DNA from 3 places in the Streptomyces sp. NPDC101194 genome. Region 2 is predicted to be linked to each of the others. Evidence: riboswitches for the same ligand, from Rfam matches in the RefSeq annotation. Region 2 holds a riboswitch; each other region holds the start of a gene.

Region 1 (5,154 bases), on a different contig from region 2:
AGCTGGTCGAGGGCGGTGATGATCTCCTCGACCGGGACGGTCTCGTCGTCGAAGTGCGTGTAGTACAGGTCGATGTGGTCGGTGCCGAGCCGGCGCAGCGACTCCTCCGCCGCGGCCTTGATGTTCGTGGCGGTGAGCCCCTTGTACGCGGGATGGGCGCCGACCTTCGTCGCGACGACGATCTCCGACCGGTTGCCGCGTGCCGCGAGCCACTTCCCGATGACGGTCTCCGACTCGCCGCCCTCGTTGCCCGGGATCCAGGCCGAATATGCGTCGGCGGTGTCGATGAAGTTGCCGCCCGCCGCGGCATAGGCGTCCAGCACGGCGAACGACTGCGCCTCGTCGGCCGTCCAGCCGAAGACGTTGCCGCCGAGGGCGAGCGGGAAGACCTGGAGGTCGGAAGGGCCCAGCTTACGAAGAGAAGTCATATGTGGATCAACGGACACCAGCGGGTCCGCTATTCCGGCAGTCGGCCCTTCAGGCGGTTCCGCCGATCGCCCGGCCCACCGATCCGCCCGGCCGCCGCTCCGGTCTGTCTTCAGGCCCCCGCCCGGCCCATTGCCCGGCCTGCGCGTCGTTCCGTCCCGCTCCTCGTTCCGTCCGTCTTGCCCCTCCGGCCGGAGGAACCGTGCCGACACCCCGGCAGCCCTGACGTCGGGGGGAGAGCGTCAGGGCTGCCGGGGTTCAGCGGCCGGCGAACCGGCTCGGGTCGTGTGGGCCGCGAGGCGGCCGGCGGATCAGGGGTTGAGGCCCTTGCCGCGCAGCCAGGCCATCGGGTCGATGCCCGTGCCGGCCGGGGTGTGGACCTCCAGGTGGAGGTGCGGGCCCGTCACGTTGCCGGTCGCGCCGACCCTGCCGATGGTGTCACCGGTCGTGACCTTCTGGCCGACACTGACACCGATCGAGGACTGATGGCAGAACCACAGCTCCGTACCGTCTTCGAGCTCCAGCACCGTGCGGTAGCCGTACGAACCGGACCAGCCGGCCGACTTGATGGTGCCGCCGTGTATGGCCTTGATCGGGGTGCCCGTCGGCGCTGCGAAGTCGAGGCCGGTGTGGTAGCCGGAGGACCACATCGAGCCGGCCTCGCCGAAGGTCGAAGTGATCGTGTACGAGGAGGTCGGGATGGCGTAGCTGGCGGCCAGCTTGGCGAGCCGCAGGGCCTCCGCCTTCCTCTTGGCCTCTTCCTCCGCCTTCTTCTTCTCGGCGGCGATCTTGGCCTCGGCCGCGTCCTGCTGCTTCTTGGCCTCGGCGGCGGCCTTCTCCGCGGCCGCCTTCTCCTCGGCGGCCCTGGCCTCGGCGTCGGCGGCGTCCTGCTGCTGCTCGGCCTGCTGGAGGATACGGGCACGGAGCGCCTCGCCCGCGTCCGTCGCGCCCCGCTGGGCCTCGGCGGTGGTGATGCCGGCGGTGGTGAGCGGCGCGGACGCGGCGACGGCCTCGGCCTTGTCGGCTTCGGACTCGCCGGAGAACAGGGACCCCACGCCGGGGAGCGACTTGGCGTCGGGCAGGTTGTCCGCGATGGAATCGGGAAGCGAGATGGAGACCGCCGGCTTGCTCTGCGCGGTGGCAATGCCGCCCGCGCCGACCGCCGCGATGACGCCGACCCCGAGCACGGTGGAGCTACGGGCAAGTCCGTTGCGCTGCTTGGCGACGCGGTGCTTGCCGCGCACGGGGCGGACGGACTCCTCGGTGGGGTTCCACTCGTCCCGGCTTCGTTCGGGTTCACCGACGCCGTCGGCGCGAAATCCCCCGCGGAGCTCTGCCGGATCGCCGGACCCGCTGAACTCACCGGACCCGAACTCACCGGTGAAGTCGCCGCCCGGCTCGGTGCCGTAGCCGGTCCCGAACGCCGTTCTCGTCCCGGTGGTTGCGTAACCGGCGTCGGAGGCGAGACCGGGGCCGTATCCGAGGCCGTAGTCGGAACCGGTGCCGAAGTCACCGCCCGGGCCGAAGTCGGAGGTGAACCGCGCGGGGGCCTCGGGGGCAGGCTTGTTGGACGCCACTTGGGCGCACTCCTTTCCTTCCTTCTCGCCTACCGGGTTAGCTGACGGGTTCGGAGCAGGAAGGTCTCCTACGGGCGCCTCTGCCTCTCACGAGACACAGGTGTCCGATTCACCCCATGTAGGTGGTTCCCCGGTTCCCTTGCGGAATTCGGCGCTCGCGCACGGTGCCGCCACTGACGACGGCTGGGACGACCGCGCTGCGTTATCGAACGTTAATAGACACCCGGGCCCTATTCCAAGCTGTTCCCACTGATCGTTCACGTCTTTGGCCTGGACTTTACGGGACATAACCGGGTGGAATCGGATGAGTTGATCGCCCCTCAGCCATTACCCGGATTCTGACGTTGCGTCAAATGTTATGCGGAGCGGCGTGCTTCGGTTACGCACGGTGGCATGCCCGTCCGGCACTCCACCCGGTCCGCACCACGCACCCGCCCCACCCGTCACATCGTGTCCAGTCCCACGATCTTCACCGTCCTGCGCCGGTGCGGCTGCCCCTCCGCGGGACGTACGACCGCGAGCAGCGCCATGTCGTCGGTGGTCTCGCCGCCCGTGTGCCGCCGCACGTCGTCGGTCAGGGCGGACAGCAGCTCCTCGGGTCCCGGGAAGATCCGCCCGCGCAGCCGCGCAGCCGGATCGTAGAAGACCCCGTCGGCGTTCCGCGCTTCGGAGAGACCGTCGGTGTAGAGGAGCAGGGTCGTCCCCGCCGTCAGATCCCATTCGTCCGCCCGGTCGGGCCACACCCCCAGATCCATCCCGAGCGGCAGCGCGGGCACCGACGGCCCCAGCACATCCAGGGCTCCGTCCGGATGCAGCAGGATCGGCTCGGGATGACCACGGTTGACGATCCGCACCCGCGACAGCCCGGACGGGATCTCGGCCAGTACGGCGGTGGTGAAGCCCTCGACCACGTCCAGCCCGCTCCGCCCCGTTCCCTCTCGCGCCAGCGCCCGCTCCAGCCGCTGAGCCACGCCCTCCAGAGAACGTTCCTGCTCGGCCGCCTCCCGGAACGCGCCGATGATCACCGCCACGGACTCCACGGCGTCGAGCCCCTTCCCCCGTACGTCCCCGACCACCAGCCGCACCCCGTGCGGGGTGTCCGCCACGGCGAACAGGTCGCCGCCGACGAACTCGTCCGCCTGCGCCGCCTCGTACCGCGCCGCCACATGCAGCCCGCCGATCCGGTCGGACGGTTTGGGCAGCACGGCCCGCATGGCGGTCTCCGCGATCACCCGCGCGGAGGCCAGTTGCTCGTTGCTGCGCCGCACGACCCCGTTGATGACGATCGCGAGGACCGACACGGTGGCCAGGGTCAGCAGCTCGATCAACGGCACGGCCTGCGGCAACGTGTTGCTGTGCAGGCGCAGCGCGACGATGGCCAGGATCGAGGCGACGGCGGTGAGGACGGTGCTGGACAGCGAGAAGAACGGCGCGGCGATCAGCGGCGCCGCCACGAACAGCGGAATGGCGGTGAAGGTCGGCGGCGTGAGGGCGTCGAACACCAGCCCGCCGAGAATCATCAGGGCGGGCAGCGCGCGGACGAACCGCCGGGTACGGACACCGCCTCCGGCGTGTCTGCCGCCCTGCTTCAGCCGCTTCCACACCTGTGGTCTCCTGCCCGGTACGCGCACGGCTGAGTACGGTGCCGCGCCCCACCTCCAGGCTCACCGGAGCGAGGGCGCGCGGCGACTCCTCATCGGCCAATGGGGGTACGCACGTGGCCCGGCTCACACACCGCCTGCCCCGCCTTCCACCATTCCGGCGACCGGAACCAGGGACCGGCGGCGGTGCGGGGAAATGATTCAGGCCCGGCACGCTGCATGCGTGCCGGGCCTGAATCGTCAGTAGCGGGGACAGGATTTGAACCTGCGACCTCTGGGTTATGAGCCCAGCGAGCTACCGAGCTGCTCCACCCCGCGTCGGTGAACACAACTCTACGGCATGTCCGGCGCGCTCATGACCACTCGGCGAATCTCCCGCGTCCCGCCCCTTCGGCGCGGCCCCGGAGATCAGTTCGTCTCGGTGATGCGCCCAGTGGCCTTCCCGTCGACCGCCGGTGACTTCATCGGGCTCGCGCCGCGCTGCAGCGCATGAAGGATCGCCAGCCCCTGGCCGACCACGCCCGCAGCCATCTCATTGACACCGTTGGCGCCGTTGAGGACGGTGAGGTCGGCCCCCGACATGCCGCGCGCCGCCGCGTCGGCCAGCGCCGGCAGGTTCTCCACGATGCGGTTGGCCGCGATGAGCTCCTGGTTGCCGTCGCGCAGCGAGGCGGCGCGCGCGCTGTTGGCGTCGGCCTGGGCCTGGGCGATGGTCCGTTCGCTGTACGCGTTGCCGTCGGCCTCGAACTTCACCCGGTCCCGGGCCGCCTCGGCGAGGGTGCGCTGACGGTACGCCTCGGCGTCCGCCGGGCGCCGCACCTCCCCTTCGAGCCGCTGCGCGGCGAGCGCGGCCTGCCGCTCGGCCAGCGCGGTCTGCTCCTCGATGACCTCGTGCGAGGCCCTGGCCTGGGCGAGCGGTCCGGCCTGCGCGGCGCGGGCGTTGTACTGCTCGGTCTCGGCGAGGAAGCCCGCGCGCTTGATCGCGGTGTCACGTTCGTACTCCGCCTTGAGCGCGGCGGCCTGCTGCTCGCGCTGGCTGGCCTCCTGGTCGGCCTTGGCCTCGGCGATCCGGGCCTGGCTGGCGACCGCGGCGGCGTGCGGGGCGGCGAGGTTCTTGATGTAGCCGGTGGCGTCGTCGATCTCCTGGATCTGGAGGGCGTCCACCACGATGCCGAGCTTCTCCATCTCGCCGTGGCTGCCCGCGATGACCTCCTGCGAGACCCGGTTGCGCTCGCGGATGATCTGTTCCACGGTCAGTCCGCCGACGATGGAACGCAGGTGCCCGGCGAAGATCCGGCCGACGAGCTCCTCCATCTGCTCCTGCTCCGTCAGGAACCGGCGTGCCGCGTTGGCGATGGACACGGCGTCGTCGCCGACCTTGAAGACCGCGACGGCCCGGACGTTGAGGCGGATGCCCTGCTGGGTCACGCAGTCCTCGGTGATCTCCGCCTCGCGCAGCGCCAGGGAGAGCATGCGCGCCTTCTGTTTGACCGGGACCACGAAACTGCCGTGGCCGGTGACGATCCGGAACTGGGTGTCCAGGGTCTGCC
Region 2 (5,154 bases):
CGTTGTACGCGGGGCTGACGGCGGGCGGGCTGACCGTCGCACGCCCCGACGCGGCCGTGGTCTCGGTGCGGGCACCCTCGGCACAGGCGGCTGTGCGCTGGGCGGCCGACTGTCGCGCCGCAGGCATCGCGGTGGGTTGCTTCCGGCCGCCGTCGGTGCCGGACGGCGTCTCCCGGCTGCGGCTGACGGCGCGGGCGGACCTGACCGAGGAACAGATCGCCAAGGCTGTGGCGATCGTGCGGCGAACCGCCCCCGTCGGCTGACCCCGACGGTCGATCGACCGCTTCCGCGGACGGCTTCCTTCGTGGGACGGTCCTGCCTGTCAGTCGTCCGGACCCCGGCGCAGGCCGGAGACGAAGGTGGTCCAGGCCGCCGCGGAGAACCGCAGTGGTGGCCTGGACACGTCCTTGGAGTCCCGCACGGCCAGCCGCCCGTGACCGAACGGCGCGGTTTCCACGCAGTTGTTCATTCCCGTGCTGCGGCTGCTGCGCCGCCACCGTAACTCGTGCTGTGCGAGGCAATCCGACATGACGCCCCTCTCGGGCGGTCCGGGGTTACTGACCGCCGCGGTCGATCGCGGCGATGAGGTCCAACGAGTGCTGCGGCGACAGCGCATGTGCCTGCATGGTGCGGAAGGCCGAGCTGTACGCCTCAAGGTCTTCTTTCCGCTCCAGGTAGAGGCTACTCGTCAAATGGTCAAGAACTACCACGTCCAGATCAGAAGTGTTCGGAAATGAGAAGATAACGAAAGGTCCGGTGAGGCCGGCGTAGCCGCCGACCGAGAACGGCAGTAACTGGAGTTCGACATGGGGAAGTTGGGCCACCCGAGCCAGATGGCGCAGCTGGTTCCTCATCACCAGGCGCCCGCCGACCTCGCGCCGCAGCACCGCCTCGTCGAGCACCGCGCTCAGCCGCAGCGGCGGATCGGTCCGCAGCACCCCCTGCCGGGCGAGCCGCACCTCCACCAGGGAGTCCAGCCGGCCGGCGGGTGGATCGTCCAGCGAAGCCCGGGTCACCGCGCGTGCGTAGTCCGCCGTCTGCAGAAGTCCCGGCACCACCGAGGTCTCCAGGGTCCGTGCGGTCCGCGCCTGCGACTCCAGACTGATGAAGTCGCGGTACTGCGGCGGAATCAGACCACGATAGGCATGCCACCACCCGGTGCCGCCACCGCCCGCCGAGCCCGCCAACGTCTCCAGGAGCGTCCGGAGCCGGGTGTCGTCCACGCCGTACGCGTCCATCAGCCCGGCCACGTCGGCCGGGCGCACCCCACTGACACCGGTCTCGATCCGGCTCACCTTGGACTGGTGCCAGCCGAGCATCCGCGCGGCGTCCCGACTGGTCAGTCCCGACGCGTGGCGCAGACTCCGGAGCTCCTCCCCGAGCTTGCGGCGTCGTACCGCAGGGCCGTACTGCATGCGCGGCCTCCCTCCCTCTCGTGCCGAGCGGACAGTGTGGCGCCCGCAAACGGTTTCGTGGGGCAGGGTTCACCGCATTGAGCGACAGATATATGCATATCCTGATGGATCGCCGTCGCGGAGGGCAGCATCGATGGCAATCTGGCGCGAAGCGCAACCGGGGCCGATCCAGCGTCGGTCCGGGTGGGAAAGGGACGGCTCGCCATGGCAGACCATCAAGAAGCAAGCGTCACTCTGCCGAGCGATCCGGCCTCGGTTTCGGCGGCCCGGAAGCATGTGGTCCGGGTGCTCACCGAATGGGGCCTGACCGTCGACACCGAGTTCGCCGACAGTATCCGCCTCATCGTCTCGGAGCTTGCGACCAACGCCGTCCAGCACACCTTCGGGCAGTCGCCCACCTTCACCGTGGACCTGAGACTGGAGCAGGAGGAACAGCTCTATCTGGGGGTGACGGACAGTCACCCACGCTGGCCCCGCAGGCTGCCCGCCGCCGTTCAGCAGGACAACGGGCGCGGCATGGTGATCATCCGTTGTCTCGCCAAGGAGTGCGGCGGCCGGCTCACCGTCACCCCCACCGCCGACGGCGGCAAGACGGTCTGGATCGCGCTTCCCTGGAGCATCCCCGTGCAGGGCTGACCGAGGGCGGGAGCGACGCAGGGCGTGCCGCGTCGGGTCGGGTGACCGCCCCGCACCGGTGACGAGCGGATCAGCGGCACGGGGCGGTGCACCGCCGGCGGGTCGGGGCCGGAGGGAGGTGAGGATCCGCCGGACGGGTCAGCCGACCCGCCCGTAGTAGACGCGCTTCGTCCAGATCTTCTCCAGTCGGACCACCGCGCCGGTCCTCGGCGAGTGCCAGATCTTGCCGTGGCCGGCGTAGATCCCCACGTGGTAGACGCTGCGACCGTAATGGAAGAAGACCAGGTCGCCGCGTTTCCTGTGCGAGGCCGAGACATGGCGGGTCTTGTTGTACTGCTGCTGGGCGGTGCGGGGGAGCCGCTTGCCTGCCTTCTTGAACGAATAGACCGTCAGTCCCGAACAGTCGAAGAGGTTGGGACCGGTGGCCCCCCACCGGTACGGCGCCCCCTTCTTCGACGCGGCGATGTTCAGCGCCTTCATCGAGGGAGTCGCCGCCTGGGCCTCCGGCGTGGCGCCGGGGGCGAGCACGGTGCCGCCGACGGCGGCGAGAGTCAGAACCGAGGCCGTACCGGCCCGGACGAGCAGAGACGGGACATGAACCTGCGCAGTCATGCGCAACCCTTCGTCAGCCGCCTGTGAAGGATGACCTGTCGGGTTCGGGCTGGCGAAGTTGCCCGGCCGCGCTCGGCGGCTTCACCCCGAGGATCGACCGGTGATCCGGCCGACCCGTTGTGCTCGGGTCCTCCACTCCTGCCGATCCACTTCTGTCGACCAGACATCCGGACGACGGCAGGACTCGGCGTCCGCCCGGACCGCCCCGTCGCGGTGACGGGGGCTTGTCGTCCCAGGGATCTTGACTCACCGACTGCCGGATTTCCGAAGGGAAGCGATGATTTGCGTGGATCATCACGAATGACCCGTTCGGGTGGAGGCGGCGCACTCTCGGGTGGGGTCGTTCACCGGGACCCGTCTCGTACCAGCACTGGAATCGTTGATTCCGTTCACTGGTCATCTGAAAAGCGCAAGTTGAGATATCCGTCGTGAGGGGGGCTTCCTACGCCGAACGAGCGAGGAATTTCGATGTACCCACCGGGCGTGTCGTGTACGGGAGTTGGCCGAATCCCGGCTGTCGGCGGGGGTGGGGGAGCCGACCGGACCCCGGCGGTGCCGGGGCCGGTGGAGACTGATCAACTCGGCGGAGCGGGGGGTACGGTGACACGTCCGGCCCGCCGCTCCCCGTCCAGTACGCGCAGCGCTCGTGCCAGGGTTCCCGTGTGGATCTGCGCCTCGCCGCGTTCATGCATCGACGCGAGGGCATCCCGCAGCGCGCCCGCCCGGGACACGAGTGCCTGCGCGGCGCGCAACGCGCCGTAGGTGTCGCTGCCACGGGCCGGATTGATCCGGCCCAACTGGTCGAGGACTTCGAGGTAGTGGTCGATGAACTCCCCCTCCGCGCGGGTCAGTGCGGGCAGTTGCGGCAAGTGTGGCGGCTGCACCGGGCGTTCACCTCGTGCCATACGTGGGGAGCGATGACTTCCGGTTCTGTGTGAGGTGGTCCACCAGGCCGTACGCCTTGGCGCCCGGGGCGTCGAGAATGAGATCGCGCTCGATGTCGGTGGCGATCCGCTCTGCGTCACGGCCGGTGTGGCGGGCCAGCAGTGTGATGAGCATTTCGCGGACCCGTTCCAGCTCCAGGGCCTCGATCTCCAGGTCGGAAGGCCGGCCCTGCACCGGCTCGCTGAGCGCGGGTTGCTGTACGACGACCCGGGCTCCCGGCAGTGCGTGCCGTCGGCCCGGAGCGCCTGCGGCGAGCAGTACGGAGGCGCAGGAACCGGCCTGGCCCAGGCAGAAGGTCTCCACGTCGCAGGTGAGGTACTCCATGGTGTCGTAGATCGCGGACATGGCTTCGAACGAGCCTCCGGGGGAGTTGATGTAGAGGGAGACGGGTCGGTCCGGATCGTCATGCTCCAGATACATGAACTGGGCGATCAGGTCGTTGGCCGCGGTGTCGTCGACCGGGGTGCCCAGGAACACGATCCGCTCGGCGAGCAGCTTGGAATACGGGTCGAAGGTGCGGGTTCCGCTGGTGGTGCGCTCGGTGAACTCGGGCAGTACGTAGCGGGCGCTGGGACGGAACGGCATGGGTGACGCCTCTCCTCCGGGTCTGTACGCAGTCCGCGTATCCGGGTCTGTGCAGGGCCTGTGCGAGCTTCTGTGAAAAATGTACAGGACGTACAGGCAGCCATGAGGGGGTGTGATCCTGGTGATCCACTGAAACTCCCAGGTCAGAGGTTGTTTGGCCGTTCGCTGAGGGCGGATGTCTCACGAAGGCGACGAAGCGGGGCGCTCAGAGGAGTTCGGCGCAGGCGTGCTCGAACCCGGTCGGGCTCATGCGAGGACCGGCCTCCACTCCCTGGTGTCGCGGATGAAGCTGCCGGTCGTCCAGCGCGTCGATCTCCGCCAGGGTGAACCGCAGCACGGACAGACGCCGTCCTCGTGCCGTGTGCTCGCGCGGCTGCCGCAGCGCGCCAGGCGCCAGGGCGAGCACGGCCACGACGGGCCATCACCGTACGAGCGCCTCGCCCACCCGCACGAGCAGCCGCACCACCAAGGAGACCGATGCGGCGGCGACCAGGGCCGCCGCCCCGCACTCGGCCACGCCATGCGGCCGACGGATCGTAAGTACCTTTCTCTGAACCTGATGAGGTCCCTGCTGCGGCATGGCTCTTCATCAGGCACGGGAGGCAGGAAAGTCGGGCGCATCCGGCGAACTGGTCAGCAAGCGCAGCCGGACTGACGGTGATTCACGCATGCCGTCAATCTCCCTGTCATGTCATCCCAAGGGCGCAGTTCCGGAACCGTGTTGTGCATCGTCTTGGCGATGCTCAGCATGACCACGGCGGTGATCTTGTCGGCGGTCGCACTGAGCGCGACCTCTCAGGTGCCCGATGAGCCGCTGGACATGTACAGCAACAAGATCGATCTCTTCAAGGACGCCGACTGCGACGCCAGGGCAGATGCTCCACCCGATCAGCGCTTCATGCGCTGCTTCTTCGAGCACCAGTCGACCATGCAGAAGGATGCGGCGTTCTGGGGGAGGGAG
Region 3 (5,154 bases), on a different contig from region 2:
CGCAACGGCCCACGGAGAGCGCCCAGGAGTGACGGTCGCGTCGGCCGGGCGCACAGCGCCACGCGAGGCTCCTCTCGGGAACGCCGGACACCGCGTCCGGCGGCGGCCGGACGGCCTTAGGATCCCCTGCATGAGCGGAGCGTTCAGCGGCTGGACAGAGCAGGCATTCGAGCTGCTTCTGCGGTTGGAGGGTGCACCTTCGCAGGAAGCACGCGAGAAACTCCGGAAGGACCGGGAACGCCTCGTGCGGCAACCCATGATCGCGTTGCTGAACGATGTGGCGGACGCCGACGGGGCGTACGAGGACTTCTCCGTCTGGGGTTTCCGCAAGGATCCGTGGTGGTGGCAGCATCAAGCGGCGGAGATCCGGATCGCGCGAGGTGTCCGGATCGGTCTGCGATTCGATCTCGACGGACTCCGGATCAGCGGTGGCTGGAGTTATCCGGATCCGGGGCAGATCCCGTTGTTCCGTGAAGCAGTTGCCGCGCGGGAGAGCGGACCGGAGCTGGTGCGCGCCGTCGAGGCCCTGGAGGCGCGAGGGTACGAGATCACCGGTGACGTCATGCGGCGCGTGCCGCGTGGTCACGACGCCGGTCATCCGCGCGCCGCTTTCCTTCGGCACCGCTCCGTCACCGCCGCCCGCCCCCTCGGCGGGGACTGCGCACAGCACACGGCGGCGCTGGTCGACTCCGTGCTCGTGGCGGCGGAGGAACTGGCACCCCTGCTGTCCTGGCTCGCCCGCCATGTGACCGTTCCGGGCTCCCGTCGGCCTGCCACCTGACATCGACGCCGCGTGCGACTCTTGTCGACGAACAGCCGAAAGGCGGCCCCTGACCGGTGGGTGGTCCGTTGCCGGAAAAGTCTCCGGCCTCTCGCCACCCGTCGGTCCTGAACCGCCTTTCGGTGCCCCTGTACGTCAGTACGCGCCGAAGACGTTGTCGATCGAACCGTACTTGTCGGCGGCGTAGTTGCACGCTGCGGTGATGTTGGCGACCGGGTCGTAGCTGTCCATGGACGTGCCGGGCACGTGGTAGGCGCGGAACGTCGGGTCGATGATCTGCAGAAGGCCCTTGGAGGGCGTTCCCGCGGCAGCGTTCGAGTCCCAGTTGTTGATGGCCCGCGGGTTACCGGAGGACTCGCGCATGATGTTGCGGTGGATGCTGTCGTAGCTGCCGGGGATTCCGTGCTTGGCCATGACGGCCAGCGCTTCCCTGATCCAGCCGTCCAGATTGTTCGCGTACGTCGCGGGCTTCGCCGCGGACGTGGTCGCAGCCGATGCGGCGGCGGTCTTCGCGGTGGTCGCGGCAGGGGCGGCTGCCCCGATAGTCAGCGTCATACCCGGGGCAATCAGACCGGGATTGTCACCGATGACATTTCGATTGTCCGCGTACAGCTTCTGCCAGCCACCGCTGAGGGAATGCGCTCTTGCGATCTTGGAAAGGGTGTCGCCGGCGACCACGGAATACGTCGCGGGCGCGGCCTTCTGTACGGAAACTCCCTCGGCGGTGGCGCTCTTCGACGCCACGGCCTTGGCTGCGGTGGCGGCCTGCGCCGGCGCGGCGGAGGCGAAGCCGGCACCCACCAGCGGAAGTACGAGGGCGACTCCGCCGGTGGCCGCGACAATGAAGCCGCGGGTCAGCGAAGTGGACTTGCGGCGACCGTGCTTACCCGTTGTGGACATGCTGAATTCCTCTCCGTCGCCTGCGAGGTGAGCTGTCGGGTTCGGACTGGAGATGTCCGGCCGCACGCGAATGCGACTTCACCCCGAGCCGTTCCGGATACCGGACCGGCGGCTTACCTGGGTCCCCCGCTCCTGCCGTACGTGAGTGGGTCGGATTCTCGGACGGCGGCAGGATTTGGCGTTCCGTCCGGATTGACGGTGACCGTAGGCGAGAAACACCAAAAGGAACAAGCCCCTATTTCTGGATCACATTTCATTCCAAGATCGATTAATGGAATTCGCCGTAATCCAGCTCACACCACGCAGCCGGATTTCCTTGCACAGAAGGGAAGCGCGCCGGTCGCCGAGACCTTCGAACCCCTCGAACGTGACTCACACCACGAAGCCGCAAAAGGGATATTTCCCTTGGTGTTCAAATGGTGCAGTAGGTAGAGAAAGCCCCTTTATTGACGAAGTTATTAATTTTTGACAAATCGGTCATACAGTGACATTGGGTCGCTCGCTCGAAGGCTCTTCGCTCCGGCGCACCCACGCATCGGCCCGACCACGTCCGACACGGCTCCGTCACCTCGGGGCTTTGCCTTTCGTCCTGCGGCTCGTTATCGTTCCGAGCGGCCCTGTTGTCTCCGATAGAGGTGGACGTTGCGCATCTGAGGTTCGCGAACATCGCGCCGTACGGCTCCCGCCGTACGCCTGTCACGCAGTAGCAGTGCTTTCCCCTGCCCGTGACCCCGCGTGGATGCGACCTCGGTGCCTCAGCCGTCCTTCGACCTTCCGGACCGCCGCACCCTCCTTCTCGGCACGGTCGCTGCGTGGTGCTCGCATACGAAGCCCCCTTCACCACGCTTGCGACTGCGAGGATCACCATGGCGACACCCACTGCCCCCAGCGCTTCGCTCACCTGCTCGGCGCTGTCCTTCCAGTGGCCGGACGGCACGACCGTCCTCGACGGCCTCTCGCTCAGCATCGGCCGCGGCCGTACCGGGCTCGTCGGTACCAATGGCGCGGGCAAGTCCACCCTGCTGCGACTGCTGGCCGGCCGGCTGCGTCCCACCCGGGGCTCGGTGACGGTCGGCGGGAGCCTCGCCTACCTGCCGCAGAACATCACCCTCGACACGACGCTGCGTGTGGACGCGGCCCTCGGCATCGCCGAGCGGCGCGCCGCGCTGCGCGCCATCGAGGCCGGGGATGTGGACGAGAGGCACTTCGACACGATCGGAGACGACTGGGACGTCGAGGAACGGGCCGTGGCGGCCCTGGGCTCCCTGGGACTCGGCAGCATCGAACTGGACCGCACCGTGGCCCAGTTGTCCGGGGGCGAGACCGTTCTCCTGCGCCTGGCCGCACTGCTGCTGGAACGTCCCGACATCCTTCTGCTGGACGAACCGACCAACAACCTCGATGTGCTCGCCCGGCGCAGACTCCACGAGGCCGTCGACAACTGGCGCTCCGGCGTGCTGGTCGTCGTCAGTCACGACCTCGAACTACTGGAGCGCGTCGACCGCATCGCCGAACTCCGGTCCGGCGCCGTGAACTGGTACGGCGGCGGCTGGTCGGCCTACCAGGAAGTCCTGAGCATCGAACAGGAGGCCGCCGGAAGGATGTTGCGCGCCGCGGAGGCGGATGTACGCCGCCAGAAGCGCGAACTGGAGGAGACCCAGGTGAAGCTGGCCCGACGTCGGCGCCAGGGCAGCAGGACGGCGGCCGACGGCGGGCTCCCGAAGATCATCGCCGGCCGCCGGAAGCGGTCCGCGCAGGAGTCCGCGGGAAAGCTCCGCGGCCTCCAGGCGGATCGGCTCAGCGAGGCACGCGACCGCCATGAGGAAGCGGCGGACGCGATCCGTGACGATGCCGAGATCCGTGTGAGCCTCCCCCGCACCGCTGTTCCCACCGGCCGCACCGTGCTGAGCCTGCACGAGCTGCGCCCCCGGTTCGGCAGGCTGCGCCAGGGCGACCTCCATGTGCACGGGCCCGAGCGAATCGCACTCGTCGGGCGCAACGGTGCCGGCAAGACGACACTGATGCGCACCCTCACCGGCGAGCTGGCTCCGCTGTCCGGCGAGGCCAGGACGTACGTACCGCTGCGATTCCTTCCGCAGCGGCTGGACGTGCTGGACGACGGGCTCAGCGTCGTGGCGAACGTGGGCCGGATGGCTCCCGGAGTCACCGACAACCACATCCGCTCGCAACTGGCACGCTTCCTGTTCCAGGGCAAGCGCGCGGAACAGCCGGCGGGCACCCTCTCCGGCGGAGAGCGTTTCCGTGCCGCGCTCGCCGCGGCGATGCTCGCCGCACCGGCCCCCCAGTTGCTGATGCTGGACGAGCCGACCAACAACCTCGACATCGCCAGCGTGCGGCAACTGACCAGCGCACTCGCGTCCTACGAAGGTGCGTTGCTGATCGCGAGCCACGACCTGCCGTTCCTCGAGTCGGTCGGCATCACCCGCTGGCTGGTCCTCGGGGAGGAGCTGCAGGACACCACCGCGGAGGAGGTGGGCGACCTGCTCGCGGCGTCGGAGGCGGGCTGAGCGGTCACGTGGCTCCGAGGAACACGTACGGAAGGGGGTGCGGGCCGCGTGAGGCCGAGGCCCGCACCCCGCGGGGGTCAGAGCCTGGCGATGATCTTGTTCATCTTCTCGATCTCGGCCGTCTGGGCGGTGATGACGGCATCGGCGAGCTTCTTCGCGTCGGCGTCGGCGCCCTTCTTCCGCTCGGCCTCGGCCATGGTGACCGCGCCCTCGTGATGGCCGATCATGAGCTGGGCGAACTTCTTGTCGAAGTCCTTGCCCTTGGCCGCCTCAAGGCCCCTCATGTCCTGGTCGGACATCATCCCGGGCATTCCGGAGCCGTTCGAGCCATGGTCCATGCCGGGCATGTCACCCATCGAGGCCGCGGGCAGCGGCTTGCCCCAGGACTTCAGCCAGCCCTTCATGGTGTCGATCTCGGGGTCCTGGGCCTTCTCGATCGCTGCGGCCAGGGCCTTGATCTCGGGGTCGGCGGCGCGGCCGTCGGCAAGCTTCGCCATCTCTATGGCCTGCTGGTGGTGCGGGATCATCTGCTGCGCGAACTCCACGTCCGCGGCGTTGAACGTACCGCCGGGGGCGACCGACGCGGAGGCAGTGGCGGAGCCGTGGTCCATGCCCGGCATGGACGAGCTGTCGGACGTGGAGCTTTCGGAGGAGCCACAGGCCGTCAGCGCCAGAGCGAGCGCGGCGACGGTGCCGACGGCCGCGAACGTGCGGCGACGGGTGGCGGAGGACGAAGAAACGGACATCATGCGTTCTTTCCAGGTGGATTGCGCCACAGCGGTGGCGCGCGAAAGGGACAGGGCGTATCCGGCCGCCCGGCCGCACGGCCGGGAACGGCGAACACCTGTCACGTCCGCGCGACGCAGACCTGGAGCAGTAGATCCCTGCCGGCGAGCGGCGGCCCCCGCCGTGCCGGTCCACGCACCGCCGTGCGCCGTCCCCCGG

What was found. A riboswitch is a leader RNA that binds a small molecule or an ion and turns the genes downstream of it on or off. The one in region 2 is predicted to bind cyclic di-AMP.
Region 1: it holds a riboswitch for cyclic di-AMP, as region 2 does, so the genes downstream of both, ACIRP2_RS16710 (M23 family metallopeptidase) here and ACIRP2_RS29230 (C40 family peptidase) in region 2, are expected to answer to the same signal.
Region 3: it holds a riboswitch for cyclic di-AMP, as region 2 does, so the genes downstream of both, ACIRP2_RS21995 (transglycosylase SLT domain-containing protein) here and ACIRP2_RS29230 (C40 family peptidase) in region 2, are expected to answer to the same signal.

The regions. Positions count from the first base shown of each region.
Region 1 covers NZ_JBIWOS010000004.1:20,402-25,555, forward strand. Annotated here, with positions in the region: gene ACIRP2_RS16705 (aldo/keto reductase) at 1-428, opposite strand, end outside; gene ACIRP2_RS16710 (M23 family metallopeptidase) at 738-2,003, opposite strand; cyclic di-AMP (ydaO/yuaA leader) riboswitch at 2,015-2,167, opposite strand; gene ACIRP2_RS16715 (PP2C family protein-serine/threonine phosphatase) at 2,447-3,607, opposite strand; tRNA gene ACIRP2_RS16720 (tRNA-Met) at 3,849-3,922, opposite strand; gene ACIRP2_RS16725 (SPFH domain-containing protein) at 4,013-5,154, opposite strand, start outside.
Region 2 covers NZ_JBIWOS010000009.1:163,095-168,248, reverse strand. Annotated here, with positions in the region: gene ACIRP2_RS29250 (8-amino-7-oxononanoate synthase) at 1-263, shown strand, start outside; gene ACIRP2_RS29245 (DUF397 domain-containing protein) at 323-529, opposite strand; gene ACIRP2_RS29240 (helix-turn-helix domain-containing protein) at 555-1,415, opposite strand; gene ACIRP2_RS29235 (ATP-binding protein) at 1,620-2,051, shown strand; gene ACIRP2_RS29230 (C40 family peptidase) at 2,190-2,663, opposite strand; cyclic di-AMP (ydaO/yuaA leader) riboswitch at 2,668-2,853, opposite strand; gene ACIRP2_RS29225 (hypothetical protein) at 3,239-3,547, opposite strand; gene ACIRP2_RS29220 (ATP-dependent Clp protease proteolytic subunit) at 3,555-4,193, opposite strand; gene ACIRP2_RS29215 (hypothetical protein) at 4,399-4,605, opposite strand; gene ACIRP2_RS29210 (hypothetical protein) at 4,933-5,154, shown strand, end outside.
Region 3 covers NZ_JBIWOS010000005.1:514,768-519,921, forward strand. Annotated here, with positions in the region: gene ACIRP2_RS21985 (hypothetical protein) at 1-32, shown strand, start outside; gene ACIRP2_RS21990 (DUF2461 family protein) at 131-781, shown strand; gene ACIRP2_RS21995 (transglycosylase SLT domain-containing protein) at 917-1,681, opposite strand; cyclic di-AMP (ydaO/yuaA leader) riboswitch at 1,686-1,844, opposite strand; gene ACIRP2_RS22000 (ABC-F family ATP-binding cassette domain-containing protein) at 2,548-4,209, shown strand; gene ACIRP2_RS22005 (DUF305 domain-containing protein) at 4,287-4,955, opposite strand; gene ACIRP2_RS22010 (hypothetical protein) at 5,057-5,154, opposite strand, start outside.